One region of the Planococcus sp. VCh962 genome, then DNA from elsewhere that is predicted to be linked to it. Evidence: riboswitches for the same ligand, from Rfam matches in the RefSeq annotation. Region 1 holds a riboswitch; each other region holds the start of a gene.
The links. Region 1 has a riboswitch for S-adenosylmethionine ahead of AC3AQ9_RS16225 (methionine ABC transporter ATP-binding protein). Riboswitches for the same ligand answer to the same signal wherever they lie in the genome.

Region 1 (10,062 bases):
GACCCATGATGGCATGAATTTCACCTGTATTAATTGTTAAATTTACACCTTTTAAAATCTCTTTTCCTTCGATTTCAACGTGTAAATCTTTAATGACCAAAGTTGACATGTAAATACCTCCATAAAGTTGATGTTGAATGGCAAACCATTCTTAATTAGTATCATTCTAATCTTACCCGAAAACAACCATAGTAGCAAATCATTAAACCGGACAGTAAATTTAGAAATAAGCTTTTAAAAATACTGCATTTTCCTTCTGCCCTAAACATGATACACATTAAAAAATGAATATTTTTATTTTCAATGGAAAGCTTCTAAATGAGAATATATATCAATAAAAAAACCAGCGCCTTTTGGCACTGGATCTTTCCTTACTATATCAATGACGGTGTACCAGACGTTCTAAACGCGCAGCTACTTGCTGGCCTTGCTGATAATCCTGTTCTCTCCGCTGCTCTACTACTACAATTTTGTCCGTGTCGTTTTGGTATTCATCAATACCAAATCCGTGTACATCTCGAAATGCCTGCTCCATTTTCTCCGTATGCTCTATGCCATTTGAATCGATAGTGAACCATTCCTTTCGAATTTTAAAGTCAATACCATTATACCCTGATCTTTCTAGATAAAACGCCGACATCTTAATTTGTCAGAAAATAGCACTATTGTCATGTATACTGGCAAACAATATAAAAAGGCCCAGCATCTCTTTGCTGGGCCTCTAACTATTTATTTTGCTACTTCTGTGTAGATGCTCGAAGGATTAAGTTCTTGCGCTACCAGCAGTTCGTTGAGTTTTTCATCCGCTTCAGCAAATTTTGCATTTGCCGCTTCGAAATTCGCTTCTTTTGTAAGTTCATCTGCCTTCATACTATACGATTCTTTAATAGAACCTAGAGCCATCTCGATATCCTCTTTTTGATCAGCCAAAGTTTCAGGAATCGCGATTCCTTCTACCGCTGCTGCTGTTTTTTCAGCAGAAGCTTTCGCTGCATCTTTCATTGTTTGCAAGTCAGCGCCTTCTGGAAGAGTGCCTTCCGCCTGGTTTACTTCAAACGTATTCAAATCGGCATCTGTTTCATTGATCGTTTTAGAGACAGACATATAGAAACGCATAAATTCCTGTTTTGCATTGCCTGTTTCTTTAGCTGTTTCTTCGGTTCCTGTTTGTTCTTTAGGTGTTTCTTCCGTAGCAGCTTCTTCACTGCACGCCCCTAAGAAAAGAACCGCTGAAAATCCGAGCGTTAATAATTTCTTCATCCTATTTTCCCCCTTGAATATAAAATCCTTAGCTATAATAGCATAGCTTCTAGAAATCGTATACAGAAGGTGGAATTGCCAAAATTCATTGAATCCTTAAATTATTGCAACGCTTTTTTACCGTTTGCGAAACGATCAACAATCATGGATAAAGCCCCATCACCTGTTACGTTGGTAGCAGTGCCAAAGCTATCCTGAGCCAGATAAAGAGCGATCATCAACGCAACCATTGTGGAATCGAAGCCAAGCATGGCTTCCAACAGGCCGATTGCCGCCATTACAGCTCCACCCGGTACACCTGGAGCAGCAATCATCGTTACGCCCAACATGAAAATAAATGGCAAGAAGCTTGCAATTGTCGGCACATCACCAGTCAAAAGCATAACCCCGATTGCACAAGAAACGATGGTGATGGTGCTTCCTGAGAGATGAATCGTTGCGAACAACGGTACAGCAAAATCCACTACTTTTTCATTAGCACCTGTTTTACGTGCTTGCTGCACGGTCACCGGGATAGTTGCTGCTGACGATTGTGTGCCAAGCGCAGTAAAATATGCAGGCAGCATTGTCTTCAATAAACGAAGCGGATTTTTTTGATTTAACGTCCCCGCTGTAGTGTATTGAATCAATAACATGACCCAATGGAGAATAATAATCATAACGAAAACCACTGCAAAAAGTGTTAAAATTTTAGCGACCGCGCCGCCATACGCCATATTTGCGAAAATACCGAAAATGTGGAATGGCAATAACGGAATGATGACATATTTGATAGTTTTTTCAATAATCGCCTGGAATTCTTCAAAAAACGAAATCATTGTTTTGCTTCCAGTTGAAGCCATCCCGATTCCCAGTAGAAATGCCAGAATAAGTGCTGACATTACGCCGAATACAGGCGGCATTTCTAAAACGATAAATGATGTGGCTAAAGCATTTTCCGGATCATCGATCCCACTCATCGAACCGGCTTTCATAAAGTTCGGAAGTATGCTAGTTGCAGCGAAAAACGCCAGAATCCCTGCTACGATTGTAGATGCATAGGCAAAGAATGTAGCAAGGCCGAGCAATTTTCCTGATCCTTTACCAAGCTGGGCAATACCAGGAGCGATAAACCCGAGGATGATTAAAGGTACGATGAAATTAAGAAAATTACCAAAAAGCGATGTAAATGTGGCAAATATCCGAGCCATCCACTCTGGCGCAAATGATCCAACCAATACTCCTAAAGCGATAGCTACGATAATCCTCGGTAAAAGACCGAATTTAATCTTCATGATGTGTCCTCCCTAGATGAACAACTGTTTTTTTAATATTATATAAAACTATCACATTGGTCCAGTAATTAGAATAGATTCATTAATACGCGGAATTTTTTTATTATTTCGACAAAATAATAATTAATTATTTTGCTTGCGCCGACCGTGTTGGATATAATCAAGCGGTTTCTCCTCTGCAACAGATTCACTACTAAACTTAGCAAAGAAGCCCAAAATAAAAAACTGCAGCCCTTCTCGATCAGTTCGAGTCGGCCTGCAGTTTCATAATATGCTTTTTTACATTTAAGAAATTAGTCGACAGGTACTACTGACCCGCCCCACTCTTCTAAGATGAAGTCTTGGATTTCCTGTGATTTCAGGGTTTCGACTAATGCTTTGATATTTTCGCTGTCTTCATCGCCTTTATTAACTGCGATGATATTGACGTAAGGAGATTCTGAACTTTCAAGTGCAATGGAATCTTCCAACGGGTTCAAACCGGCATCGATTGCATAGTTCGAGTTGATCAACAACGCATCGCCTTCGCCAGCTTCATATAATTGAACCATCAATGCTGCTTCATAGTTCGCATCAAACTCAAGATTTTTAGGGTTTTCCACAATATCCTTCACTTCAGCAGCTGTTTTGTCTATGCCATCTGCCAGTTTGATCAAGCCTTGAGCTTCCAACATTGATAAAATACGGCCATGGTCGGCCACCGAGTTGCTCATTAGGATTGTTGCGCCTTCAGGAAGCTCTTCCAATGAAGCATATTTCTGAGAATAAACACCGATCGGTTCGATGTGGATTCCGCCTGCATTTTCAAAATCGTAGCCAAATTCTTTCTTTTGTGACTCCAAGTAAGGAACGTGCTGGAAATAGTTCGCATCGATTTCCCCTGCTTCTAAATCCTGGTTTGGCAAAATGTAATCTTGGTATGTTTCAATTTCCAATTCAATTCCTTGTTCTTCAAGCAGCGGCTGTGCCTGTTCCAAAATAATCGCGTGAGGTACGTTTGAAGCACCCACTTTTAATGTGCTTGACTCTTCTTCACTTGCTCCGCCGTTGCCGCTTCCGCAGCCAGCAAGTACAAGCGCTGTCAATAATGACCCAGTTAATAATTTTTTCATCTAACTAATCCCCTTTTTCTATATTTTTATAGTTGAGCTGCTAGCGTTTATCTGATTTAGTAGTCAATCGGTCACCAATAAATTGGATTGCGAAGACGATGATCAAAATCAAGATAGTCGCCATCAGCGTAACATCTTCCCGGCTTCTCTGGAAGCCATCAAGGAACGCGAGTGTTCCTAAGCCGCCGGCACCAATAATTCCGGCCATGGCAGTGTATCCAACCAATGCAATCGCTGTAACTGTAATACCCGAAATCAACGCCGGTTTGGATTCCGGCAACAGCACTTTGCGGATAATCGTCCATGTTGTCGCTCCCATTGAACGCGCAGCTTCGATGACCCCTTTGTCAATTTCCTTCAATGCAATCAATACCATACGCGCATAAAATGGAGCTGCTCCAATGATCAAAGCAGGCAAGGCTGCATTCGGCCCACGGATTGTGCCGATAAGAAATTTCGTAAAAGGAATTAGCAAAATAATTAAAATGATGAATGGAATGGAACGGAAAATGTTGACGAATGCCCCTGTCAGCCAATTGACAACACTGTTAGCCCATAATTGCTTTGGTGCCGTCAAAAATAGGACAATTCCCAAAACCAATCCGATGACAAATGTGAAAAATGTCGACATAGCAGTCATGTACAATGTTTCGAGCGTGGCTTCCCACATGCTGTCCCAGTCGACGTTCGGGAATAATGACTCAATCATTTGCCATCACCTCCGTCTGGACATTCTCTGCATTTAAGAAAGCGAGCGCTTCCGATATCTCTTGTTGTGAACCTTTCATTTGTAAAACCAATGTTCCGTAAGCTCCTCGCTGCGTGTGCGATATATTTCCTTGCACAATATTGATATCAACAGGGAACTTCCGGATTAGCTTAGTCAAAATAGGCTGTTCGGTTTGTTCACCGACAAAAATCAATTTTACTAGTTCGCCAGTTGGATAGAGTTCCCGCAGATGTTTGATCGTTTCGTTCGAATCTTCCGTATCGGTTACTTGAGCGACAAAACGCTTTGTAATTTGCTGTTTCGGTGCCTGGAAGACATTCAAGACATCCCCCAGTTCGACGACGCGTCCGCCTTCCATAACCGCCACACGATGGCAAATTTTACGGATAACATGCATTTCATGTGTAATAAGGACAATAGTAAGTCCTAAACGCTTATTGATATCGACCAATAGCTCTAAAATTGAATCCGTCGTCTGTGGATCGAGTGCTGAAGTTGCTTCATCACAAAGCAGCACTTCAGGTTCATTAGCCAGCGCCCGGGCAATGCCGACACGCTGTTTCTGACCACCCGACAGCTGGGACGGATAGGCATGTTCTCTTCCTGTAAGGCCTACCAGCTCTACTAATTCCTGGACGCGTGCATCGCGCTTGTTTTTTGGAACCCCTGCAATTTCAAGCGGAAATTCAATGTTTTCTTTTATGGTGCGTGACCACAAAAGGTTGAAATGCTGGAAAATCATACTGACTTTCTGGCGTGCCTTCCGCAGCTCTTTTCCTGTGCTTGCCGAGATATCTTGGCCATTAATCGTTACAGTTCCTGAACTAGGCTTTTCCAATCCATTCAACAAACGGATCAATGTACTTTTGCCTGCCCCACTATAGCCGATAATGCCAAAAATTTCACCGGATGAAATCGACAGGTCGACATGGTCGACAGCTGTTAAAGTGCCTTTTCCCGTGTCGAAAACCTTCGACAGTTCTTTTAATTCAATCATCCTTTTACAACTCCTAATCCAAAATAAAAACCCTTCTGCGCAGAACTGAGCAGAAGGGTGACCGTGAAAACACGAAAACCGCTCTCTCATCTCCCAGAACCTTCGTTCCGTGTGATTTGGCACCATTTCATTTTCATGACGGTTGCCGGGCTTCATAGGGCACTTCCCTCCACCACTCTAAATAAGAGTTACGATATGAAATTATTGTTCAGAGATTCAATTTACCATGCTCGACATTTTTCGTCAATACATATGTTGAATTAATCATCTTTGCCTTATTCCCAGCGGCTGAAGCGGTGTATCAAAGAGCCTTTCTTTTGTCCAACTTACAGAGACCTTAATTTCTCGTATATATAAGGGACCGACTGGAAGGCGTATATCTTTTCCTTCAGCTGGCCATTTTCTGTAATGAGCAGGCACGGCACACTTTCTACCTTGTATAATTCGGCAATTTCTTGAACATAATTCAAATTTGCTTTGCCCATCGGCATACCTGGAAGGAGCTCTTTTACGACATCCATCATTTTAGAAGCAACTTGGCATGTTCCGCACATCGGTGTATATAAATAATAAGCGGCAATTGACTTTGTATTTTTTTCTTTCAGCCATTCTTTATGTGTCCATTCTTTCATCTATTTCATCCCTCGGTTAATAACTTATTGACTTGAATATTTGCTGAAATCAGCACATCCAGTAAAATCCGGATCGGTGTCGCTGCAACTTCCTTGTAACTGCGGTTGATATAAAAATGCCGGGCTTCAGGAAATTCGCGTTTGACCAGTTTTCGCAACTGTTCACCTGATTTGTCCGCATCTACCAATATGATGATATCTAAGCCTTCATAAGGCAGCAATATCTCTTCAAGCCTCGATGCACTAACTGTACCATTTGTGCAAAGAATCGTCACGGGTTCTGCAATAAGCGGCGCTATTCGGGTTTTATCACTGAGCCCTTCAACAACGATTACTTTATCCATAAGTCAACACCTCGCTGATATATGATGAAAGATAAGGGGGAACGGCTGCTTTCCACTGATTCAGCCGGTAACTTCAGATTTTATAAACTCACCCGGCTAGCAAAAAAAGCGCCAAGTAATAGGCGCTTTTAAAATATTACTCGTTGATCATTTCCTGATATTGTTCAGCTGTCATCAAATCACTGATTTCAGCTTCTTCTGGAGATTCGATTACCACCATCCAAGCATTTTCGTAAGGAGATTCGTTTACGAATTCCGGACTGTCTTCAAGCTCAGCATTGACTTCAATCACGCGTCCGCTAATAGGCGCATAAAGTTCTGAAACAGTTTTAACTGATTCAACGCTGCCAAAAGGCTCATTTCTTTTCAGTTCATCTCCAACTTGCGGCAATTCTACGAAAACGATATCGCCAAGTTCAGCTTGTGCAAAATGCGTAATACCAATACGGGCTGTGCCGCCTTCAACTTTAACCCATTCATGCTCTTTAGAATAACGAAGTTCTTGTGGTGTGCTCATCGAAAACCCTCCAAATTATGTAGTGTACTCAATTTCAGTTTGACATAATACCCATAGAATTACAAGATTTCACTGTTATCACTTCCAAGTATTTTCAAACTCTTCCTCTTTAAAGCCCAGTGTTACTTTTTTCCCGTCCCAAGCTAACGGACGTTTGACAAGCATTCCATCTGATGACAGCAGTGCTAGCTGCTGATCTTCAGGCATTTCCTTCAATTTATCTTTTAGTCCCAGTTCCCGGTACTTCATGCCGCTTGTATTAAAAAACTTCTTTAATTCAAGTCCGCTTTTTTCATAAATTTCGCGAAGTTCAATGGGGGATGGCGGTTTTTCAGCAATATTAACTTCATTATATTCGATCTCATTTTGATCGAGCCATTTTTTTGCTTTTCGGCAAGTTGTGCATTTCGGATATGCATAATATGTAATCATTTAAAAACCTCCTTTTAACCAAGCTTACCAAAATTAGTACCCTTGGTCGATGTAAAAAACGCAGCCCGAAGACTGCGTTTTTGAAGAAGGCATCAAACTACATATTTCTCTGCTTCCACTAATTTAACAGCTGCTTCTCGTTTTTTAGCTATCACGTTATATGGGGTAGAACGCGTCAGTTTCCGCAGTGCCGAAAGCATCATGCGCTGATTGTCGCCTTCCACAGCTGCAAGCAAAGTTTCTTTTGCATCTTTTTCAATCTTATCGAAGGCTTCCTGGCAGTAAATCTGCGTATACAGCAATTTTTGCTGCGCTTTTTCTTCGCCGGATGCTGCAATCGCTTTTTCTGTGCGGAGCACTGCGGATTCCATCGCAAAGACGTTGCTGACGATATCAGCGATGTTTACAAGCACTTCCTGTTCTTGTTCAATCTTTGCACCATAAGTCTGTGCCGCCAGTCCAGCTGCAAGCAAAGCAATTTTCTTGGAGTTTCTCACCAAGTATTTTTCCTGTGCCAACGCTTCTGTTCCAATTTCTTCCGGCATCATCATGAGCAATTCCTCTTGCAATTGCTGGGCATGCTGCAATAACGGAAGTTCACCTTTCATTGCTTTGCGCAGCAAGGTGCCAGGAACCAGCAAACGGTTGATTTCATTTGTTCCTTCAAAAATCCGGTTGATGCGGGAATCCCGGTAAGCGCGCTCAATCTCGTACTCCTGCATGAATCCGTATCCGCCATGCAGCTGAACGCCTTCGTCAACAATATAATCCAGTGTTTCGGTGCCAAAGAATTTATTCATCGAACATTCCACTGCAAATTCTGCAATCGAATCTGCCACCAATTTCCCGTTGGCATGCTCTTCTTCTGTAAAGCCGCTCATGCGGTCTTCAAAAAGGCCGACTGTGCGGTAGACCGAACTTTCAAGAGCATACAATTGAGAAGCCATTGTACCCAATTTTTCACGGGTTAAGTTGAATGAGGAAATTGGCGTTTTAAACTGTTGCCGTTGATTCGTGTAAGGAATCGTAATTTCCAGTGCACGTTTTGAACCTCCGATTGTGCCTACTCCCAATTTGTAGCGGCCGATGTTCAAGATATTAAAAGCAATAATATGGCCGCGCCCTGCTTCACCCAATAAGTTTTCGACAGGTACTTGAGCATCCTGCAAGACTAATGTACGAGTAGAAGATGACTTGATCCCCATTTTCTTTTCTTCCGGTCCAACAGAAACTCCATCATATGCTCGTTCCACGATAAATGCCGAGAATTTCTCGCCGTCTATTTTTGCATAAACGATGAATACATCAGCGAAGCCAGCGTTTGTAATCCATTGTTTTTCGCCGTTTAAGACATAATGAGTGCCTGCTTCATTTAACTTAGCTACAGTTTTGGCTCCCAAAGCATCTGACCCTGAGCTTGGCTCTGTAAGGGCATAGGCAGCGATCAATTCGCCTGTCGCTAGACGCGGCAAGTATTTTTGTTTTTGTTCTTCATTTCCAAAAAGAACGATCGGCAATGATCCAATGCCCACATGGGCTCCGTGAGTAATCGAGAACCCTCCCGCCTTTGACATCTTTTCCGCAATCAAAGCGGAAGCGATTTTATCAAGGCCAAGGCCACCGTACTGCTCCGGTACATCAGCACCGAGTAGCCCGATTTCTCCAGCTGTTTTCAATAAACGCACCGAATGCTCAAATTCGTGGTTTTCTAATTTTTCAACCACAGGCAATACTTCCGTATTCACAAAATCCTCCGTCGTTTTAGCGATCATTTTTTGTTCTTCGGTAAAGTCCTCCGGTGTGAATACGCGGGATAAATCTGCGTCTTCGATTAAGAAACTGCCGCCTTTGATTAACGTCTTAGATTCTGCCATTTTTTATTCCTCCTGGTTTATGGTTAGGTTATATTGAAATGCATAAATTTTTTAATCGATATTCCGCAAAACAGCTTCGCTTGCCGCGGGCGTGACATTAGCCGAAGCCTGCGAGGCTAAGTCTTTACGACGAGCTTGCGCAGGCGCGTCCACGGGCTAGGCGAAGCAAGAAGACAGGCGTTCTTTGCCTGGCTACTTGCGAAAGCCATGCCCAAAGCGGCCTAAGCGGCCTAAGCGGTATACAAAAAGCCATTTCTTCAATTCGACTTACTCAATAATTTACAGCATTTCAAACACGCCTGCTGCGCCCATGCCACCGCCGATGCACATGGTCACCACGCCGAATTGTTTTCCTTGGCGCTTTAATTCACTCATCATCTTCAGCGTCAGAATAGATCCTGTTGCTCCAAGCGGATGGCCTAAAGCGATGGCCCCGCCGTTTAAGTTCACTTTATCGATATCCAGGTTGAGGTGGCGGATAACGCCCAATGATTGGGAAGCAAAGGCTTCATTTAATTCCCACACGTCGATATCTTCAACTGTAAGGCCTGCCAGTTTCAATGCTTTTGGAATGGCAACAATCGGTCCGATGCCCATTACTTCCGGCGGTACGCCGCCAGTTGCAAATGAACGGAATTTGGCAAGCGGCTTTAATCCGAGTGATTCGGCTTTTTCACGGTCCATTACCAAGACCGCTCCTGCGCCGTCTGATGTTTGTGAAGAGTTTCCGGCAGTTACTGTTCCACGGGCTGAGAATGCAGCACGAAGCTTGTTCAAGGTTTGAATGCTCGTGCCGTGGCGGACACCTTCATCCATTTCAAACATGAATGTTTTTTCCTGGTATTTATTGTTGTCATCGACAAAACGCTTGGTGACTTCGACCGGCACGA
Region 2 (10,062 bases), on a different contig from region 1:
GGCTTCCATGATATAGGCCGGGATGGCACTGTCCGCTGAAGCGAGACCCGGCAAGATAACGCGTGCCGCAAGGCCGGCAAAGACCGAAAAGACGGATAAGACGAAGAGGGAAAACCCGGCTGATAAAGTGAAGGTCCGCAAATCCTCTTCTTTTTCAACGGTCAACACTTTGTTCATCAAATGCGGCAGCAGTACGAATGAAAACAGCAGCCACTGGATGCTTAAAATAGCAAAGCCGCTATAGAAAGGGCCACCGTTTGAGAGCGGTGCCACCAACGCCGGATCGATTGCACGGAGTTCCGAGTAAAGTGTTCCGAAGACATTCATGCCCCCACCAATCGTCCACAGCAGCGAGAGGAACAGCAGGATCGAAACAACCGCCATCGCGGTGCCTTGTATACCGTCACTGACTATCTGGGCAAAAGCGCCACCGAGACTGACGTAGACAATGGTAATGCCGACGCCGATCGCAATGCCCCACATATACGGGATGCCGATGACCGTTTCAAACATCGTGGCAAGCCCAACATTCTGGCCAACAATATAATAGATATTGAACAATACCAAAAGTGCCACGAGCACTTGAAGCGTTTTGCTATTATAGCGATTGCCGAGCCATTGTGGAAGGGTCAGGCTGCCGCCATTTTTCTGGCCATAGCGCCAGAAGGTCTTCGTGAACAGCAGCAAACCGAGCCATGTGACGCCAAAGCAGCCAATGGTGTACCATAATGTCGACAACCCATATGTATAGGCCCAGCCCGGGACGCCGAGGAATAAATTCGCGCTCGCGTAGGAAGCGCCGAAACTCAGGCCGACCAAAGACGGCCTTATTTTACCTTTAGCAAGGGCAAAGCCTTTCATCGAACCGCTGTGGACAGCGCCTTTCTTGCCGAGCCACGTCGTCCATGCAAAATAGCCGACAAGCATTACGATAATAAATGGCAGTAGCCATGTTGTATTTTCACTCATTGCTTTCCTCTCCTTTCTGCTTCGTTTTTGGATAGATCTTATCCCATAGTGCCAGTCCGGCAATCCAGAAAACCGCGACTGCAATCCAGTAAGCTGTAATCATGTCCACTCCCCCTTAGTTTTCAACCGGCTGGTGCAATTGTTTGTAGCTTGCTCCGGGATGCGTTTCTTTCAATCCGGTCTGGCCTTTTCCATAAATTTTTTCGCGATATGTGCCTTCTGCATATTCTTTCTGGACAAGGCCGCGTTCCTGCAGGACAGGAATGACGAGTTCAACAAAGTCCTTAAAACTGCCAGGGGCTAGCGTATAGGCGAGGTTGAAGCCGTCAACGCCTGTTTCTTCCGCCCAATATTCGATTTCATCCGCAATCTGTTCTGGAGTCCCTACTGCGACGGGCCCTCTGCCGCCAATGCCGACAAATGTGGCAAGTTCACGGATGGTCCATTTGCGGTCCGGATCGGCACGTGTAAATACTTCCACCGCTGACTGCATGGCATTGCTTTGGATATACTCCAACGTGTCGTCAGGATCATAGCCTGAAAAATCGATGCCCGTCCAGCCGCCGAGCAGCGCAAGAGCTCCTTCGTAACTGACGTAGCTTTTCAGTTCCTCGTATTTGGCTTGCGCTTCCTCTTCCGTCTTGCCGACGATGGCCGTGAATGTTGTATAGACGATGACATCTTCGGGATTGCGCCCGTTTGCCTGGATCCGTTCCCGCAATGCGGCTACTCCCTTTTTCACTACTTGGGTTGTCGGTCCCGCTGTGAAGACGGATTCCGCATGCTTGGCTGCAAATTCACGGCCGCGCGGTGAAGCGCCTGCCTGAAACAACACCGGTGTACGCTGCGGCGAAGGTTCTGACAAGTGCGCGCCAGGCACTTTGAAATATTTCCCTTCATGCCGGATGTCATTGACCTTTGAAGGATCGGTGTAGACTTTCGTCTGTTTATCGCGGACGACAGCGCCCTCTTCCCAGCTTCCTTCCCATAGCTTATAGCAGACCTCCAGAAACTCAGCTGCGAAGTCGTAGCGCTGGTCATGGTTCATTTGATCTTCCAGACCGATATTGAGCGCAGCACTTTTCAGATAAGAGGTCACCACATTCCAGCCGATCCGCCCTTTCGTCAAATGATCCAGTGTCGACATGCGCCGCGCAAATGTATAAGGATGTTCATGACTGACCGAAGCTGTGACCCCGAAACTCAAATGTTTAGTTACTGAAGACATCAGCGGCACGACCAGCAGCGGATCATTGACCGGAGACTGTACGGCATTGCGGAGCGCGGCATCCCGGGATCCGTTATAAACGTCATAAGTACCCAGCACATCCGCCAAAAACACCGCATCGAATTTCCCTTTTTCCAAAAGCTTGGCAAGTTCAATCCAGTATTCACTGTCTGTGTACGTATGGGAACGATCGTCTTCATGTACCCATAAGCCAGGGGACTGGTGCCCACCCGCACATACCATTTCAAATGCGTTCAAGTAAATCCGTTTCTTCGTCATATTCTTCCTCCTCATTTTTAATCGTTAAATTTATGCGGCACCGACAGCAGAAAATATAAAAAGCCCTCTTTTTCTCAACAATCGAGAAAAGAGGGCTGCGTAAATGGACAGAATCCGCTCTCTTATCTCCCAAGAAAAAATCTTGCTGGAATTAGCACCTTTCCGACAAATGTCAGAGGTTGCTGAAGCGTCAATGGGCCAGTCCCTCGGCTTCTCTGGATAAGATTATTAAATTTAAATCCAATCATAATACTAGGAAATATTAAAGTCAACCAAACATTTCAAATTTTATAACTACTTATTCCGGTATTAATTTACAGGTTTTTCTTTGAACCTTTTCCCTGTCGTGTTTAAAGCGCTTTCTAAAATTCTTAATCTTTTTATTTTACCGTCAACTTTTCCACATTGTTTATTGCCATCCATTATTAAAAATTCTATGATGGAACTACTACAGGTTAAGGGGTTGAGGTTATTGCGTATGACAGACCGGTTTTCAATTAATGAGGTGTTGAAAAATCACAAATGCTAAGGAGACTGACATGACAACCATTACTTCAAACCTTTTTACCGGTGAAAAGCTGAAGCTTTCACTGCCGCGAGAAGAAGACACAGACATCATGCTGCAATGGGGAGAAGACGCGGAATATCTGCGGAACGTCGATACCGAGTTCGCCCTTCCCCGCAGCCGGGAGCAGCTTTCTGGTGAAGGCGCCCCGAACCCTAATGAAGCTTATTTCCGACTGAGAACAATTAATGGAGACCGTTTGATCGGCTTCATTGTTATCCACTCAATTGAATGGAATAACCGCGCCGGGATGATGGCCATCGGCATCGGGGATGCCGCGGACCGCAGCAAAGGCTACGGATCGGATGCGCTGAAACTGATTCTCCGCTATGCTTTCCATGAATTGAACCTGGACCGGGTCGGCCTCGAAGTGATCGAGTACAATAAAGGCGGCATCCGGGCATATGAAAAAGCGGGCTTTCAAATAGAAGGCCGCAAGCGCTCGATGGTTTACCGTGACGGCAAACGCTTTGACGTCATCGTGATGGGGATTTTGCGCCCCGAATGGGAAGCTATCCATTTCGGAAATTGAATAACGGCAGCCCGGCATCATTTGAGATGCCGGGCTGTTTTGGATTTAATGAATCTGTTTTTCAAATAAAACAAAGCGGTCATTGTACTTGGAAATCCGGTGCAGCAACATCAAATTGACGATCAGAAGCCCTGCTGAAATCAGCAGCGTCAGCTGGATCCCGAGCAGGAACAGCCCACTGACTTGTCCAATTAGCATTCCAATGACCGGCAGCACGATGACGCCGCCGAACAACTGAAACCTTTTAAGCGATAGTAAAACAGTCCATCCCGGTTTGGAATGGATCGCCTTTCTTAGACCAATAGCTATTCTTATAGCTGGTTGATGATTTCCGCCGGATTGATTACTGCCTGCCCACAATCCGGATTTTGCAGACGTCCACCTCGTTTCCGTTGGAGCCAAGCAGTTCTTTCAATACACCGGTTCTTCTATCCGCATCCGCTTCCAGTCAATTTCTTAATTCTCATTTATGAACTTCCTCCTTTACAGCAGACAAGTTTTCAATAATTGCATCTGTTACTGCCTGAGTGTCATGCGTCCCTCCGATATCACGTGTCATGATGCCTTGGCGCGTCGTTTCAGCAATAGCCCAGTTCAGCAGCTCCGCTTCTTCCTTAAGCCCAAGATGATCAAGCATCATCGCTACACTGCCAATGGAACCGATTGGATTCGCGATGCCTTTGCCTACGATATCTGGCGCGGAACCGTGGACCGATTCAAACATGCTTGGAGTATTCCGCTCCGGGTTGAGGTTTGCGCTTGGCGCGAGACCCAGGCTGCCTGCAAGCGCGCTGCCAAGGTCGGATAAGATGTCCGCAAACAAATTAGAGGCTACCACAACTTCGAGCTCTTCCGGCCGCAGGACAAAATGAGCTGCTACAGCATCGACCAAGCCCTGTTCCGCCTCGACATCCGGATATTCCTTGCTGACGCGGACGAATACTTCATCCCAGAGAACCATGCCGTACTGCTGGGCATTGCTTTTTGTCACACTCAACACCTTTTTGCGCTTGCGTGTACGCGCCAATTCAAAAGCGAAGCGGATGATCCGTTCACAACCGTGCTCGGTAAAGAGCGCGGACTGCACCGCCACTTCCTTGCCAAGGCCACGGCCGGAGAAGTTCCTGCCGCCGATCCCTGAATATTCACCTTCGGAATTTTCACGGACAAGCACCCAGTTTAATTTATCGACATCCGGATGATTGAGACGTCTTGGCACTCCTGGCAAAAATTCGATCGGCCGCACATTTGCCCACTGGTCCAAACCCTGGCAAATTGCCAATCGCAGTCCCCATAAGGAGATGGAATCCGGCACTCCAGGAAAGCCGACTGCTCCAAAATAGATGGCGTCGTACTCCTTCATCTTTTCGACACCGTCTTCACCCATCATTTTGCCGTGTTCCAGGTAATATTCGCATCCCCACAAAAATGAGTCTTTCTCAAAGGCAAAACGCCCTCCTGATTCTGCTGCCAAATGGTCCAAGACCTGAAGCCCAGCCGCGACGACTTCCTTGCCGATGCCGTCTCCAGGTATTACCGCCAGCTTGAACTTTTTCGTTTCACTCATCCAATGCCCTCCTTTTAAGAAGCTGTTAAACGATATCGTACTGAATAGCTCTTTTAGATTACTGAGTCAGATATATTATATCTTGCTGTATTAATTGATAGTTCCGATTCCAGCGCATAACCTATTCTGTATAATGTCGCTTCATTGAATTCTCGTCCAATCAGCTGAACCCCTATAGGCATCCCGTCAGCAGAAAAGCCGCAAGGCATCGATAAACTGGGAAAACCGTTAAGATTTGTCGGTGCCGTCAATTTAATGATTGACCAGCGAATATGCTGGCCGACGTACTTTTCAAGATCAGCATGGCGTTCACCAATTTTAGGAGGCAGGATAGGCAAGGTAGGTGTTAAAATTACATCTACCTTATCGAGTATTTGATTGAACTCTTCTTTAGCAAGTTGTCTGGCCTGTAACGCTTGGGCATATTCGTATCCTTTCGTCTCCAACGCAGTAAACAGTCGTTCTTTTACTTCGTCATCCCATATATCGGGATAATCGTTTAAATTCTGCTCGTGAACTGCAAATGCCTCGCTTCGCAAAATAGCTTTATGCGCATCAGAGAATTTTTCAATATTCGGTAAATCCACAGGACTAATAACAGCGCCCAGATTCCGCAACACTTCGATAGTTTTATCGATACTTACTCTTACTTCCTCGTTCATGTCCTCAAAAAAGAACTTAGAGGGCAACCCGATTTTCACCCCTTCGATTCCTTTATCAATATCTCTCAAAAAATTTTCCGGTTTATGCTGAACGGAAGATGGATCAGCCTGGTCGTATCCGGCAAGAGCATTTAAAAGAATTGCATTATCCATTACAGTCCGGGTCAGAGGTCCGATAGTATCCAGTGTCCAAGAAAGAGGATAGACGCCGTGCTTACTGATAAGTCCGTAAGTTGGTTTCATCCCGACAACACCGCAGAAGGAAGCGGGAACCCTAACCGATCCCCCTGTGTCAGTACCCAAGGAACCGTAGCACAAACAAGCCGCAACTGCAGCAGCAGATCCGCTGCTTGATCCTCCTGTCATTTTTTCAAGATCATAGGGATTCCGAACCGGCCCAAAAAATGAGCGATCACCTGTTGGACCGTACGCAAATTGATGGGTGTTCAATTTTCCAATTATGATGGCTCCGGCTTCTTTCAATTTATCTACTACAGTTGCATTATATGTCGGGACAAAATCTTTATATATTTCAGATGCCATTGTTGTCTTTATGCCTTTTGTATAGATTAAATCTTTTAAACCGATAGGAATTCCATGAAGCGGGCCTCTATATGTACCTGCTTCTATTTCCCTTTCTGCAACATTCGCTTGCTCTATTACATCTGCCTCATCAACGGTAATAAAGGAATTGATTAATGAATCGATTTTTTCAATCCGCTCTAAGAGCTGTTTAGCTAGTTCCACCGGAGATACTTTTTTTTCTTTAATTAACTGTGAAACTTTCTGAATATCATAAGTTATCAGCTCTTCTGTTGTTTTCATTTACTTTGCCACCTTCATTTCATTTTTTTAATATCACTGGATTAACCAAAGAGAAATTGCCGGAAATGCAATGACTATAACCAGCCCTATTACTAGAACAGCATAAAACGGTAATACGCCCTGCACAACATTCCCTATTTTTTCCCTGGTAATTCCACTTACTACAAATAGATTCAAACCTACTGGAGGCGTTATCATTCCTAATTCCATGTTTATGGTCATGATAATAGCAAAATGAATTAAGTTTAAATCGAATAATGCAAGAATTGGAAGCAAAATCGGCAATGTAATTAATATGATAGAAACAGCATCCAGGAACATTCCTAATACGAAAAACATCAAGTTAACAGCAATCAGAAAAATCCAGATATTTGCGGAACTTGACTCTATCCATTGTGTAGCCATTTGCGGAATTTGTTCGGTAGTCAAAAACATTCCGAAAATATTCGCAGCTGCAATGATGAGGAAAATCATTGCTGAGATATTGATTGATTCTTTTACTATTTTTCCGAATAAAGGAAGCTTCATTTCTTTATATACAAATACAGAAACGATTACAGCATAAAGAACTGCCATGAAGGATGCCTCTGTTGGTGTCATAATTCCTGTATAAATTCCCCCAAGAATTAAGAAAGGCAAGACCATCCCCCATATCGCCTTTCGGGATTTACGCATTCTCTCCTGCATGCTTTCTTTTGGCAATGTGCCATAATTTTTTATCCGGGCATTTATAATAGCGGATATCACTAATAAAGAACCCAAGAATATACCCGGCAGGATACCCGCTGTAAACAAATCTCCAATAGATTGTTCAGAAACGACGCCGTAAATAATCAAAGGAATTGAAGGCGGTATCAATATTCCAAGGGTCCCTGCTGCTGCCACAAGTCCCATCGAATAACGTTTGCTGTAACCTGCTTCTACCATGGCAGGAATCATAATAGCCCCAACGGCTGCTGCTGTAGCCGGACTGGATCCTGAAATAGCTGCAAAAATCATACAGGCGAAAATTGTAACAAGCGCAAGCCCACCTCTATAGTGGCCAATCCAGGATCTTAATGCCGAAATCAAGTGGAAAGAAATCCCGCCTCTCGACATTATGATTCCCGCAAAAATAAAGCCGGGAATTGCCATTAATGCTGAAGAACTGACTGACGTGAACATTTTTTGTATAACCGCATACATTGTAAAATCGATTAAGCTTAATGAAACTAAACTTGCTAATCCTAGACTCACAGCAATCGGAACCCGGATTAAACAAAGAACAAAAAATCCCACCAGCAGAACAAGTGTTGGACTCATAGAATTTCATTCCTCCTCTTATATGGCATTGTTAATACGGTCTCTCTCTTCCTGTTCCACACTTGGAAGCGGATCGCGAATTGATCTTACAATTCGGACTAAGAAATAGAACGCCAGCAGGCCCATTCCGATGGGCATGATCAAGTAGGTAATCCAAATCGGAATTCCGACATCGACAGTTGCACCGCCTTGAATACGTGCGATACTTACCATTTCCATCCCCATGATTGTCAGAAAAATGCTAAAGACAGCACCCAGAACATTGCTTATTACATTGAAAGTTCTCTTGATAAAAGGAGGCATCTTGTCGTAAAGCAAATCAACAACGATATGGCGATCGTCTTTCAAGGCCATGCCAAAGCCGATAAAAATGGCTATGACCATGAACATTTCAAAAATTTCAGTTGTCCATGCCGCTGGGCTATTGAATATATAACGCATAAAGACTCCGTAAACCGCGATAATAGAACCTGCAATAAAAAAGAATGAAGCGACACTTTCTTCAATCTTTTCTAAAACCCACAGTAATTTTTTCATTTGAATCAATCCCCTCCGCAGTAATAGGACAAAGATTAATAACAAGATTGCAGCTTATGCTGCAATCTTGTTTAATTTTCCTTTATTCATTTGCCTGTCTTGCAGCTTCAATATATTCTTCGCCGATAATCGGTGTATATTCCTCGTAAATAGGTGCCCAAGCCTTTTTGAAAGCTTCTATTTCTTGATCGGAGAGTTCATAAATTTCAATTTCTCCTCTTTCTTCAAGATTTTTGCGGCTTTCTTTATTCATCACTTCCGCTGCTCTGCGAGCTTCTTCAGTGCCTGCTTTTAACCCATCCTCAACTATTTTACGTGTGGGCTCGTTAAGCCCATCCATGAACTTTTTATTTACAAACAGCCCAAGATCTACGCGCGTTTCGCCAGAAATGGTCATATGCTTTTGAATTTCATCAAACTTCTTGGAATCTATGTTTACGAAGGTATTTGTTTGGCCATCGACTGTGCCTTGTTGCAGCGCAGTGTAAAGCTCAGTGAAAGGAATTGAGACGGAACCGGCTCCAAGAGTAGAGAACACGGATTCGAGAACTTGCCCACCCTGTGTACGGAATTTTAAACCCTTTAAATCTTCCGGTTTCTTAAGCGGTTTTTTGTCGTTTGTCAGATGCTTAGGACCATTCGGCCACATAGCAATACCGTAGATTCCATCGTCATCTAAACTTGTCAGGATTTCCATTCCCTTTTCGCTGTCCCAGAATTTCGCTGCTTCGGCATCTCCTTCAAAAAGGAAAGGCAATGAGGGAATATTAAACCGCGGATCTTCTCCCACCAATTTTGATAAATCAATTTGTGTGATCTGAACATTGTTTGCAACTAATTGCTGATAAACATCCTTATCACCGAATAACTGTCCATTCGGATAAATTTGGACTTTGATTTTACCCTCTGATTCTTTCTCGATATAATCTTTAACTGCCACAGACCCAGCGTGTTGAGATGTATTTTCTGCTACTTCATGAGCAAGTTTAATCGTCACTTCTTGCACTTCATTATCCCCAGCAGCGCCAGGCTCTGACGAGGATCCTCCTCCGCTGCCACAAGCTGATAAGGCCATCAATAAAACTAATGCGAACACAGCAATAAAACCTTTTTTGAAATTTTTCATGATTTATATTTGCCCCCTTAATGTTCTCAATTTCTTCAATAATCATTTCCCATGGCCATACCGCTGTTTCATGCACTTCTGCTTCTTTCTCAGTCGGTACACCACCTCCTAAAATATATTTAATTAAATATCTTCCACAATACATAGGATTGAATGAAGTTTTAGAAGCTAAATCATACTGCCAGCTCCTATTGTAAGCGTTTTCAAAATCCTTAATGAAATTCATAACGATTATTTTCTTTTTTGTTCGATAAAGTCACTGCTATAGAATGCTAATAGCTTTTTGCTTATTCGAAGAGCTGCGTTAAGTTCACGAGATCTTCTTGTGTATGTGCAGCTAGTTTTTTTGCAGCCTTTTCTGGATTTTTTTCTTTAATTGCATCAAAGATTTCTGAGTGGCCTTTTAGTATTGCATTAGCACGCTGACTTCCTTGAGTATTTAAAAGCCTATAGTAATAAGTCAATGAATG
Region 3 (10,062 bases), on a different contig from region 1:
AGAAGAACAGCATAATTCCTTTTTTAAAGAAAATTTCCTTTTTGTTTAACCCGGCAGTTAGCGGGAATGTGAGTGTCATATGGCATTTTTCATAGTTTCCTTGTTCAGTTAAATAAACTGAAGAGGATATTTTTATTTTTATTCATTATAGAGTTAGCGAAGGAGGAATTTTGCTTGGTTGCTCATCAAATCATTATGTTGTTATTTATCGGTTATATCATCTACACCATCGATTTAAAACGCGAATATTTCCCGGTTCCGGTTGTTCTTGTATTGATTGGCATCGGGCTTTCTTTTATTCCATTTTTTGATTCGCTCCACATTTCAAAGGATATTATATTCAATGTTTTTCTCCCGGCACTACTTTTCACTTCCGCTTATCAGTTCCCGCTCAAGCAACTGAAAAAGAATGCCGGTATAATCGCCGTGCTCAGCACGTTCGGCTTGATGGCGACTGCCTTATTGCTGGGATTCGGCATTTACTTGGTCAGTGCACCGTTTGTTGAGCTGTCAATGACCGCTTCATTTTTGCTGGCGGCAATCCTCATTCCGACAGATCCCGTTTCCGTTACAGCTATTTTAAAACAAAGCACGGGAGAGGAAAAAATCGCGGATGTCGTAGAAGCCGAATCAATGGTCAATGACGGAACGAGTGTCGTTATCTTCACTATTTTCCTGTCGATGTTTGAAACTGGAAATGGCTTTTCGATCGGCAAATTTGTCAGTGAGTTTTTGCTCGTTTCAATTGGCGGCATTGCCATCGGGCTCGTTTTGGGTTGGCTGCTAAGTAAAGCGATTCATTTTACTCACCAAAGAACATATCAAGTGATGTTATCGATCATCGTCGCCTACGGGGGATTTTATATTGCTGAAGCTGTCGGGGTATCAGGAGTGCTCGCCACAGTGGTGGCAGGTATCACGCTCGCTTATGAATTTGGAAGAGTCATCAAAGACGATCATATGAAAGATTCTCTGGACAGTTTTTGGGATATCATCATTCCGTCGGTCCTATCCATACTGTTCTTAATGATTGGGATTCAAGCTACTGATTATTTAGCTTTCCCTTATTGGTGGCTAGCAGTTATTATTTTTATCTTATCGATTGTCGCACGTTTCATCGTACTCGGCGGTTTTATCTATACGGTTCCAGCGTGGAGAAATGAGTTTACAAATGATTTGTCTGCGACTTCATTGCTGACTTGGGCTGGAATTAAAGGAAGCATGTCTATTGCGTTGTTGCTTTGGCTTGAAGGCACTGTTTCGGGTGGAGATAAGCTTATCATCTCTCTGGCGTTTGCCACTGTCCTTCTTTCGCTCGTGCTGCAAAGCGTCGGAATATATCCGCTGACGAAGTTTCTGAACAAAAAGAGCGGATAACTCTTCAATAATAAATAAAGCCGGAGCTTTCATGAAAATGAGCTCCGGCTTTTTTAAATAAGACAACCGTTCTTCCGTATCGCCGCTTTTTTCAGCTTCATCATACCGAAGATCTTCTGTTCCTATCCCTCGCAAAAGCTAAAAGAAGTAGTAGGCAAAACATGAAGAACTTTAGTTCCGCCCAACATTCTGTCCCCTTCCGGAGTGTTTTTCTCTATGAAACTTAGTTTTCCCAGATATGAAATAGTATATTTACTCTGCTTTAATTCTTTTTGATTTATTATAATTCTTTGATTCTCATGAATACAAATCGCCATGGCTTAATTTTCCAGCGCTTAATCTTCTAAAAGAAGGGTAAATTAACATCTGAGGTGATTAAATGAATCAGGAACAAGCAAAATCATTTTTAAAAGAATTAATTCAAATCAAAAGTATCAATCCTCCCGGAAATGAAACAGAGGTCGCAAAAATATTGAAAAACCTTTTTGATGATCATGGCATTGACAACGAGTTTGTGAAATATGATGACAATCGCGCAAATTTAATTGCTCATTTAAAAGGTGAGGAAGAGGGTCCTGCCCTTGGTTTTACTGGCCATATGGATGTTGTCCCGACAGGGGAAATCGAATGGCAGCATGATCCTTTCGCAGCTGAAGAACAAGACGGCAAAATTTATGGGCGCGGTGCCTGCGATATGAAAAGCGGACTTGCTGCATGCGTGCTCGCTATGGTTGCGCTGAAAAAAGAAGGCCTTCCTAAAAAAGGCAGTATTACGCTTTTAGCCACAGTCGGTGAAGAAGCGGGAGCGGTCGGCGCCAAACAGCTGACGGCACTCGGTTATGCTGATCCACTGGATGCCTTGATTGTGGCGGAACCGACTCGAAATCAAATCAAGATTGCCCATAAAGGTGCATTGTGGCCGCAAATTATCACTTATGGAAAAACCGCTCATGGCTCGATGCCTGATATGGGAACGAATGCAGTGATTCATATGAGCGAAATCATCCATAGATTATTAAATGAGGAATTTAAGCTGCAATTTGAAGAAGATGACTTGCTGGGCGGCGCTACTTTCAGCATCAACGTCATCAGCGGCGGATCCAACACGAACGTTGTGCCGGACCAATGTCGAGTGAATATCGATATCCGTACGGTCCCTTCCCAAAACCATCAACAGATCATCGAGCAAATTGAACAAGTCATACAATCAGCGAAAAAAAGATATCCGGATCTTAAAGCTGATATCCGGATATTGAACGACCAGCCTTCTTTGAAAACGACAAGTGTGGATTCTTTTGTCCAGCTGGTTCAAGACACCGTCAAAGCTTCAGGCAGAACAGCTGAGCTCGGCGGAATGACCGGTTATACGGACGGCTCACAATTCTCACAAGCGAAAAAGGACTTTCCTATTATTGTGCTAGGTCCGGGAGATACAAAGCTCGCTCATCAACCGGACGAATATGTAGAAGTAGCTGAATACTTAAGCAGCATTCAACTCTATCAAGACATTGCAAAAAAGTTTTTAACGTAATTGCAATAGCGTTATAAATGAAAAAACCGAGCAGTCTTCTACTGAAGAGTGCTCGGTTTTTGAGAATAGAAATATAAAATTATACTTTCAGTTTCAGCCGGACTTTTAATGAAAACCTTCCCGGCAAATAATTTAAATCTGTTAAATCATCAAATCCATTTCTGCGGTCGTCTGCTCTTTTCACGCTTTTGCATTTCTTCTGCAATCAATTGATAAGATTTCAATTTGTCATAAAAATCATAAGCAATGGTCACGAGCATCACTTCATCCGCGGCATAACCTGCAGCCAGTTCTTCCAGCCTGTCCACCACTTGTTCAGGCGTCCCGACAATCATCCGCTTGCGATTTTCTTCAACCAGCAGCCGTTCAAATTTAGAATAGGGATAATTCATAGCCCTCTCCGGCGGCGGCGTGCCTTTTGACGGCATGCCCTGGGCACCCATCGCAAGAGCCAGATCCATCGAAGAAGCTACGCGTTCTGCCTGTTCTTCTGTTTCCTGGCAGACAACAAATATAGCTACACCTTGGTAAGGTCTACTGCCATCTTTTGATACAAAGTGTTTGCGATAGGCCCGTGAAAACCTCTGCCCCCCTTCTCCGTTGATGAACTGGGCAAACATATAAGAAAGGCCTTTTTCTGCTGCCAGTTCGGCTGAACTTTGGCCAGTCCCAAGTATCCAGATCGGGGGAGCTGAAGTTGTCACAGGCGTCGCTTTCATACCGTAATAGGAATGATCTTTCGGAATAGAATCCGTCAAGTACATCCGTAATTCCTCTACTTGGTCCGGAAAGCGGCTGACGTCCCGTTTGCGCCCTTCATTCAGGGCATAACTTGCTCGTGGCATGCCGCCTGGTGCCCGCCCCACTCCCACATCAATCCGTTGCGGATAAAGCGCTTCGAGCAGCTTGAAGTTTTCCGCTACTTTGAACGCTGAATAATGCGGCAGCATGACACCGCCTGACCCAAGGCGGATGGTAGTGGTCAAAGCACCAAGGTGTGCAACCAACACTTCAGGGGAAGAGCCGGCAAGCGTTGTGGCATCGTGGTGCTCTGAAACCCAAAACCGGGTATACCCCCATTCTTCCGCTTTCTGTGCCAGTACCGCTGTCTGTTTCAAAGCTTCTTGCGGTGAGCTGCCTTCTGATATCGGCGATTGGTCCAAGATACTGTATTTCAATGGTGCCATAAATTTATTGCCTCCTATTTAAGTCACTACATAACCAAGGGAACGCAAAACATTCTTGATGAATAAATGAGAGGATATGAATATATCTTCCCTCTCCGGTTCCTGAAAAAGATCATGATAACACCGTGGCCACTCTTTAAAGCTGAATTCTTTCAATTCCTGCTGCTTCAGCCAGTTCTTTGTATAGGCTTGGTCTGCTATCGCGTCAACTTCGCCTGTGTGGATAAAAATCGGGATATCCGGAAATTGTCCAATACTTTGAACTGTTTGTTTCAAATAAGTCTGCAATTCATGGTACCATCCTACCGTCACACTGGGGTTGTACAGCAAGTCGTCTTTTTCCTGTTCAATTACTTCTTTATTGCGCGTTAAGTCATGGATGTGGATGTTGTGCTCGATTGTCATGTTGGAGGTCAGTTTATGCAGTCCTGTCAATGCAGTCGAAAATTTCGAAGGAGTTTTTATTAAACGCAGCCAAGGAGAACTAAAGACGACACCGGCTATTGGATAAGGGTTCTTGCTTAAGAAATTCATAACAAGAGTTGCTCCAAGGCCATGGGCAACGATAAACACGGGCAGCTGTTCTTCTAAAGCAGCCAGTATGGAGGTCCGGACCGATTCCTCATATGCTGAATAAGATTCTTGATGCGGCTGATTTGCCGGTGCGCCTTTGCCATGGCCGGGCAAATCACCCATAATGACATGGAAACTTTCAGAGCGCCATTGCCCAATTTGCCAAGCATAGCGAAGATGGTGCTCGTAAGCGTTGTGTACGAGTACAATAACAGCTTTTGCTTGTCCTTCAGCTTCCCATTTCCACATCTACTGCACCCCTTTCTTTTCGACTGGAGAGATATCAAATTTGACCTTTGCAACGAATTTGATACGATTATAGATATCTTATCTTTTTTAACGGAGGTTTTCCATGATTTACCCATTCAACGGCAAGCATCCATCTATTCATCCGTCGGTGTTCATCGCTGACCATGCAACTGTCACCGGAGACGTGACCATCGGAGCGGAATCATCCATTTGGTTCAATACCGTCATACGCGGCGACGTAGCTCCCACAATTATCGGCAATAAGACCAATATCCAGGATTTGTGCATGCTGCACCAAAGTCCAGGGAAAACGTTAATTCTTGAAGACAACGTCACCATCGGCCATCAAGTGACACTTCATAGCTGCATTATCCGAAAAGGCGCTTTGATCGGCATGGGGTCTATCATATTAGACGGTGCTGAAGTCGGTGAAGGCGCATTTATTGGAGCCGGCAGCCTCGTTCCGCCCGGAAAAGTCATTCCGCCTGGCATGCTTGCGCTCGGGCGGCCCGCAAAAGTTGTCCGTGAACTCCGGGAAGATGATAAGCAGGACATGGAACGCATTGTCCGGGAATATGCTGAAAAAGGCGCTTATTATAAATCCCTGCAAAAAAATTATTTGGAACAAGAGAAATAACAATACAAAAAGACGATCGGCATAAATGCCTGATCGTCTTTTTTTGTATTTATGCTTGGCCTTTGAAGATGCCTGATTGTTCTCTAAGAACATCCACTTTGTCTGTACGTTCCCATGGAAGGTCGATATCCGTACGGCCGAAATGTCCGTACGCCGCAGTCTGCTTGTAGATTGGACGGCGAAGATCGAGCATTTTGATGATTCCAGCCGGGCGCAAATCGAAGTTTGCACGGACTAGATCGTCTAAAGTCTCTTCATCGACTTTGCCTGTTCCGAATGTATCAAATGCGATGGATACCGGGTGAGCTACACCGATTGCATATGCCAACTGCACTTCACAACGGTCGGCAAGTCCTGCTGCAACGATGTTTTTCGCTACATAGCGAGCTGCATAAGCTGCTGAACGGTCAACTTTTGTTGCGTCCTTACCGGAGAATGCACCACCGCCGTGGCGTGCGTAACCGCCGTAAGTATCAACAATGATTTTTCGTCCTGTAAGGCCTGCGTCACCTTGCGGCCCACCGATTACAAAACGGCCAGTCGGGTTGATGAAGTATTTTGTTTCATCATCGATCAAGTTTTGAGGAACAACTTCATTGATGACATATTCTTTGATGTTGCGCTGAATTTGTTCCAGTGTTACTTCCGGATGATGCTGGGTGGAAATAACGATGGTGTCTACGCGAAGTGGTTTATTGTTTTCATCGTATTCGATGGTAACTTGTGTTTTGCCATCCGGACGCAAGTAAGGAAGAATTTCTTCTTTGCGCACTTGAGCCAATCGGCGTGCTAATTTATGGGCTAAAGAAATCGGAAGAGGCATCAACTCTTCAGTTTCGTTGCACGCGAATCCGAACATCAGACCTTGGTCTCCTGCTCCGATATCGTCTAATTCTTTATCAGTCATTTGGCCTTCACGTGCTTCAAGCGCTACGTTTACTCCAGCAGCGATGTCCGGTGATTGCTCATCGATAGATGTCAGAACTGCGCTTGTTTCTGAGTCAAAGCCATATTTAGCTCGTGTATAGCCGATTTCCCGTACTGTTTCACGTACTACTTTCGGGATATCAACGTAAGTGGAAGTTGTAATCTCCCCTGCAACAAGCACTAACCCTGTCGTTACAGTGGTTTCGCATGCAACTCGTGCATTGGGATCTTCTGCTAAAATGGCATCCAGGATGGCATCTGAAATCTGGTCACAGATTTTATCCGGATGTCCTTCTGTTACTGATTCTGATGTGAATAATCGACGGTTTTTCAAAATGTGTTTCCTCCTTATATCCTGCGAGATTGCTCTCGAAATTGATACGGTACTCGTTTCCCATGTCAAGTCCGTTCCCTGAGGATTGAACTTCAAGCCGTTGTGGCCTTTGTACACGAGGATTAAGGGCAATTTCATAAAAAAATCCCATCCATCATTTGCATGTGGAAAGGAGAAATCATCATAAGCACCTTTCACTCTTATCGTCCAAGGTTGAGTTCCTTGCTTCAGGTTTGGCACCTTCTCTGCAATCTGCAGCAGGTTGCCGGGTTTCATAGGGCCTGTCCCCTCCACCAGCTCGGAATAAGAGTATCCGTTCAATTTTTCATCATACGGAAAGTATAATGTTATGTCAACGTTTTTCCACCAATCTGCCCATATAAAATCATTAATCGGTCACAATACATTGCTCAAGATCACTAAATGTATTTTTTTCATTACAATCAGTTATTAGTATAGACTAATGGTCTTAATGTGTTATACTAATGTTCGAATATACATCCTCCCCATCACCATGGGAATAACCGAAAAGGAAGGTACATATAAATGAATCCAGTGAACTTCGCAAACAACTTAAAGGATCTTTTAAATGGCCAAAATGTGCACGTCCAGCTTTCAGTTCCACAATTAGTGGAAGCAGCAACATCACGTGGGGAAGCCGTATTGACTCGAGAAGGTGCTGTCAAAGCCGAAACCGGCAAATACACAGGCCGCTCGCCTAAAGACAAGTATATAGTAGAAGAAGACATTTCAAAAGACAAAATTGATTGGGGCCCTGTCAATCGTCCAATTTCTTCTGATGTTTTTGAAAACTTATATAACAAAGTAATTGAGCATTTGAAACAACAGGATGCTTTATACGTTTTCAAAGGCTTTGCAGGAGCAGACCCAGAGTCTCGTTTGGCTATCCAAACGATCAATGAGTACGCTTGGCACAATCTGTTCGCCCACCAATTATTCATCCGTCCGACCACAGAAGAGCTTGCGGCGCATGAAGCGGAATTTACAGTTGTCTATGCTCCAACATTCCAAGCTGATCCGGCAGTAGACGGCACGGATTCTGAAACGTTCATTATCGTTTCAATGGAGAAAAAAATCATTTTGATCGGCGGCACTGAGTATGCCGGCGAAATGAAAAAATCCATCTTCTCCATCATGAACTACATCTTGCCTGAAAAAGGGATCCTTCCTATGCACTGTTCAGCTAACGTTGGCCACGAAGGCGACGTAGCATTATTCTTCGGATTATCCGGGACAGGAAAAACAACTTTATCAGCAGATGAAGACCGCAAACTGATCGGTGACGACGAGCACGGCTGGTCGGATAACGGTGTCTTCAATATTGAAGGCGGCTGCTATGCGAAAACAATCAACCTTACCCGTGAACACGAACCGCAAATCTATGATGCTATCCGTTTCGGTGCTGTTCTTGAAAACGTTGTCGTTGACGAAGAAACACGCATTCCGGATTATCACGATGGATCATTGACTGAAAACACGCGTGCAGCCTACCCGATCCAGGCAATTGACAATATTGTGGATCCTTCGGTAGCAGGACATCCGAAAACGATCGTTTTCCTGACGGCTGATGCATTCGGCGTATTGCCTCCAATCAGCAAATTGACGAAAGAACAAGCCATGTATCATTTCTTAAGCGGCTACACTTCTAAATTAGCTGGAACAGAACGCGGCGTTACTTCGCCGGAAGCAACATTCTCAACTTGCTTCGGATCACCTTTCCTTCCATTGCATGCGACAGTATACGCTGAAATGCTTGGACAAAAAATCGACGAGCACGGTGTTGATGTATTCCTTGTGAATACGGGCTGGACTGGCGGCGAATACGGAGTCGGCAGCCGTATGAAGTTATCATACACACGCACAATGGTGCGCGCTGCAATCAAAGGTGAACTTCATGACATTGAGACTGATCAAGAAGAAATCTTTGGTCTGCAAATTCCAAAACAAATAACCGGCGTTCCTTCTGACATCTTGAACCCGCGCAATGCATGGGCAGACAAAGAAGCTTACGACCAAAAAGCAAAAGAACTTTCACAGAAATTCCAGGACAACTTCAAAAAATTCGGCACCGTTTCAGCTGACATCAGCGTTCAAGGCGGCCCGGCAAAAATCTAATAAGCATGTTAAAAAAGCTATCCTTTGTGGATAGCTTTTTTCAATAAAAATTTATAAACTCCCTTAATTCACATATTAAATCGATCTTGGTTGAAGCCCTTGCATCTGTCTCTTTCTCTGCATCGCTTCGCTAGCTTCGTCGCAAAGGTGATGGCCGAACTGCTTTCGGCCATCACTTTTCCTGCCTTCTCATCCATTCTGTCAGTGCTTTTACAGTTTTGCGGTTGGCAGCTGGCGGGAAGAAATGGGTGTATTCCGGAAAATACCAAGTTTCATGCGGATGGCTGTTCATCTTTAATGCTTCTTCCAGTAGATATGCTTGTCCCGGGGATACATTCTCGTCTTTAAGGCCATGAATAATTAAAACAGGGGCTTTCGCTTCATCCAGCCGCAGCAAAGGATTACGCTCTTCATAAGCGGTCAAAGCCGTATTGGGTGTGCCTCCGTATAACCTTTTCATCATACGCCGCATATCAGGCCGTTCCTTATAGGTTAAGACCGTATCGGTCACGCCTGCCCAAGTTACAACTGATGTGATGTCTTCTCTTAACACAGCGGTCCATAAAGCCATGATGCCACCACGTGAAAAAGCCAGAATATGTACCCTTTCGTTGCAGAATTTCTTTAATACATCCACTGCGTATACTGCATCCCATCTGTCTGCTCCGCCAAATTCATCCCGGCCTTGCCCTCCACGGTTGCCTCTATAATATGGAGCAAATACGACAAACCCTTGAGCTGCAAATTGAGCGATTCGGGCAGGACGCACCATTCCAATTGACTGGATGCCGCCCCTTAGATAAAGAATGCCGCCCCGATTGCCGGGCTTTTTCGGTTCAGCCAGCAGACCTTTCACCTTTAGGCCATCTGACCAATATACGATTTCTGTCAGCCGGACATTCGGATTTGGCGATGGATAGATTTTTTTCGATTCAATCGTCCCATTTTCCAAGTTGCTTCACCTTCTTTATAATTTCCTTCATTCCTGCGTCTTTCATCAAAAAACTGAACCTATCATTAAGATCAAGTTGTTCCATTAAAACAACTCCTTCGGTTTCCATCAAAGTGATGGTTTCCAACCGTTCTACCTCTGCAATAAAAACGGTTTTGC

Region 2: another riboswitch for S-adenosylmethionine. It lies ahead of AC3AQ9_RS12585 (LLM class flavin-dependent oxidoreductase); the one in region 1 lies ahead of AC3AQ9_RS16225 (methionine ABC transporter ATP-binding protein).
Region 3: another riboswitch for S-adenosylmethionine. It lies ahead of metK (methionine adenosyltransferase); the one in region 1 lies ahead of AC3AQ9_RS16225 (methionine ABC transporter ATP-binding protein).

Annotation. Positions count from the first base shown of each region.
Region 1 is NZ_JBYLHS010000007.1:50,280-60,341, forward strand. Features, by position in the region: gene sufC (Fe-S cluster assembly ATPase SufC) at 1-115, opposite strand, end outside; gene AC3AQ9_RS16200 (YuzK family famiily protein) at 380-535, opposite strand; gene AC3AQ9_RS16205 (hypothetical protein) at 730-1,260, opposite strand; gene AC3AQ9_RS16210 (dicarboxylate/amino acid:cation symporter) at 1,362-2,534, opposite strand; gene AC3AQ9_RS16215 (MetQ/NlpA family ABC transporter substrate-binding protein) at 2,828-3,646, opposite strand; gene AC3AQ9_RS16220 (methionine ABC transporter permease) at 3,687-4,355, opposite strand; gene AC3AQ9_RS16225 (methionine ABC transporter ATP-binding protein) at 4,348-5,373, opposite strand; SAM riboswitch class I at 5,457-5,561, opposite strand; gene AC3AQ9_RS16230 (thioredoxin family protein) at 5,700-6,005, opposite strand; gene AC3AQ9_RS16235 (hypothetical protein) at 6,011-6,349, opposite strand; gene gcvH (glycine cleavage system protein GcvH) at 6,486-6,866, opposite strand; gene AC3AQ9_RS16245 (arsenate reductase family protein) at 6,945-7,298, opposite strand; gene AC3AQ9_RS16250 (acyl-CoA dehydrogenase FadE) at 7,391-9,172, opposite strand; gene AC3AQ9_RS16255 (acetyl-CoA C-acetyltransferase) at 9,452-10,062, opposite strand, start outside.
Region 2 is NZ_JBYLHS010000003.1:261,639-271,700, reverse strand. Features, by position in the region: gene AC3AQ9_RS12590 (sodium:solute symporter family transporter) at 1-969, opposite strand, end outside; gene AC3AQ9_RS12585 (LLM class flavin-dependent oxidoreductase) at 1,085-2,476, opposite strand; SAM riboswitch class I at 2,596-2,702, opposite strand; gene AC3AQ9_RS12580 (GNAT family N-acetyltransferase) at 3,025-3,573, shown strand; gene AC3AQ9_RS12575 (hypothetical protein) at 3,619-3,975, opposite strand; gene AC3AQ9_RS12570 (tartrate dehydrogenase) at 4,037-5,140, opposite strand; gene AC3AQ9_RS12565 (amidase) at 5,194-6,627, opposite strand; gene AC3AQ9_RS12560 (TRAP transporter large permease) at 6,661-7,929, opposite strand; gene AC3AQ9_RS12555 (TRAP transporter small permease) at 7,948-8,466, opposite strand; gene AC3AQ9_RS12550 (TRAP transporter substrate-binding protein) at 8,549-9,592, opposite strand; gene AC3AQ9_RS12545 (GntR family transcriptional regulator) at 9,880-10,062, opposite strand, start outside.
Region 3 is NZ_JBYLHS010000001.1:1,456,914-1,466,975, forward strand. Features, by position in the region: gene AC3AQ9_RS07340 (cation:proton antiporter) at 175-1,377, shown strand; gene AC3AQ9_RS07345 (M20 family metallopeptidase) at 1,757-2,908, shown strand; gene AC3AQ9_RS07350 (LLM class flavin-dependent oxidoreductase) at 3,058-4,095, opposite strand; gene AC3AQ9_RS07355 (alpha/beta fold hydrolase) at 4,114-4,917, opposite strand; gene AC3AQ9_RS07360 (gamma carbonic anhydrase) at 5,021-5,554, shown strand; gene metK (methionine adenosyltransferase) at 5,604-6,815, opposite strand; SAM riboswitch class I at 7,013-7,125, opposite strand; gene pckA (phosphoenolpyruvate carboxykinase (ATP)) at 7,362-8,951, shown strand; gene AC3AQ9_RS07375 (alpha/beta hydrolase family protein) at 9,124-9,903, opposite strand; gene ytkD (RNA deprotection pyrophosphohydrolase) at 9,884-10,062, opposite strand, start outside.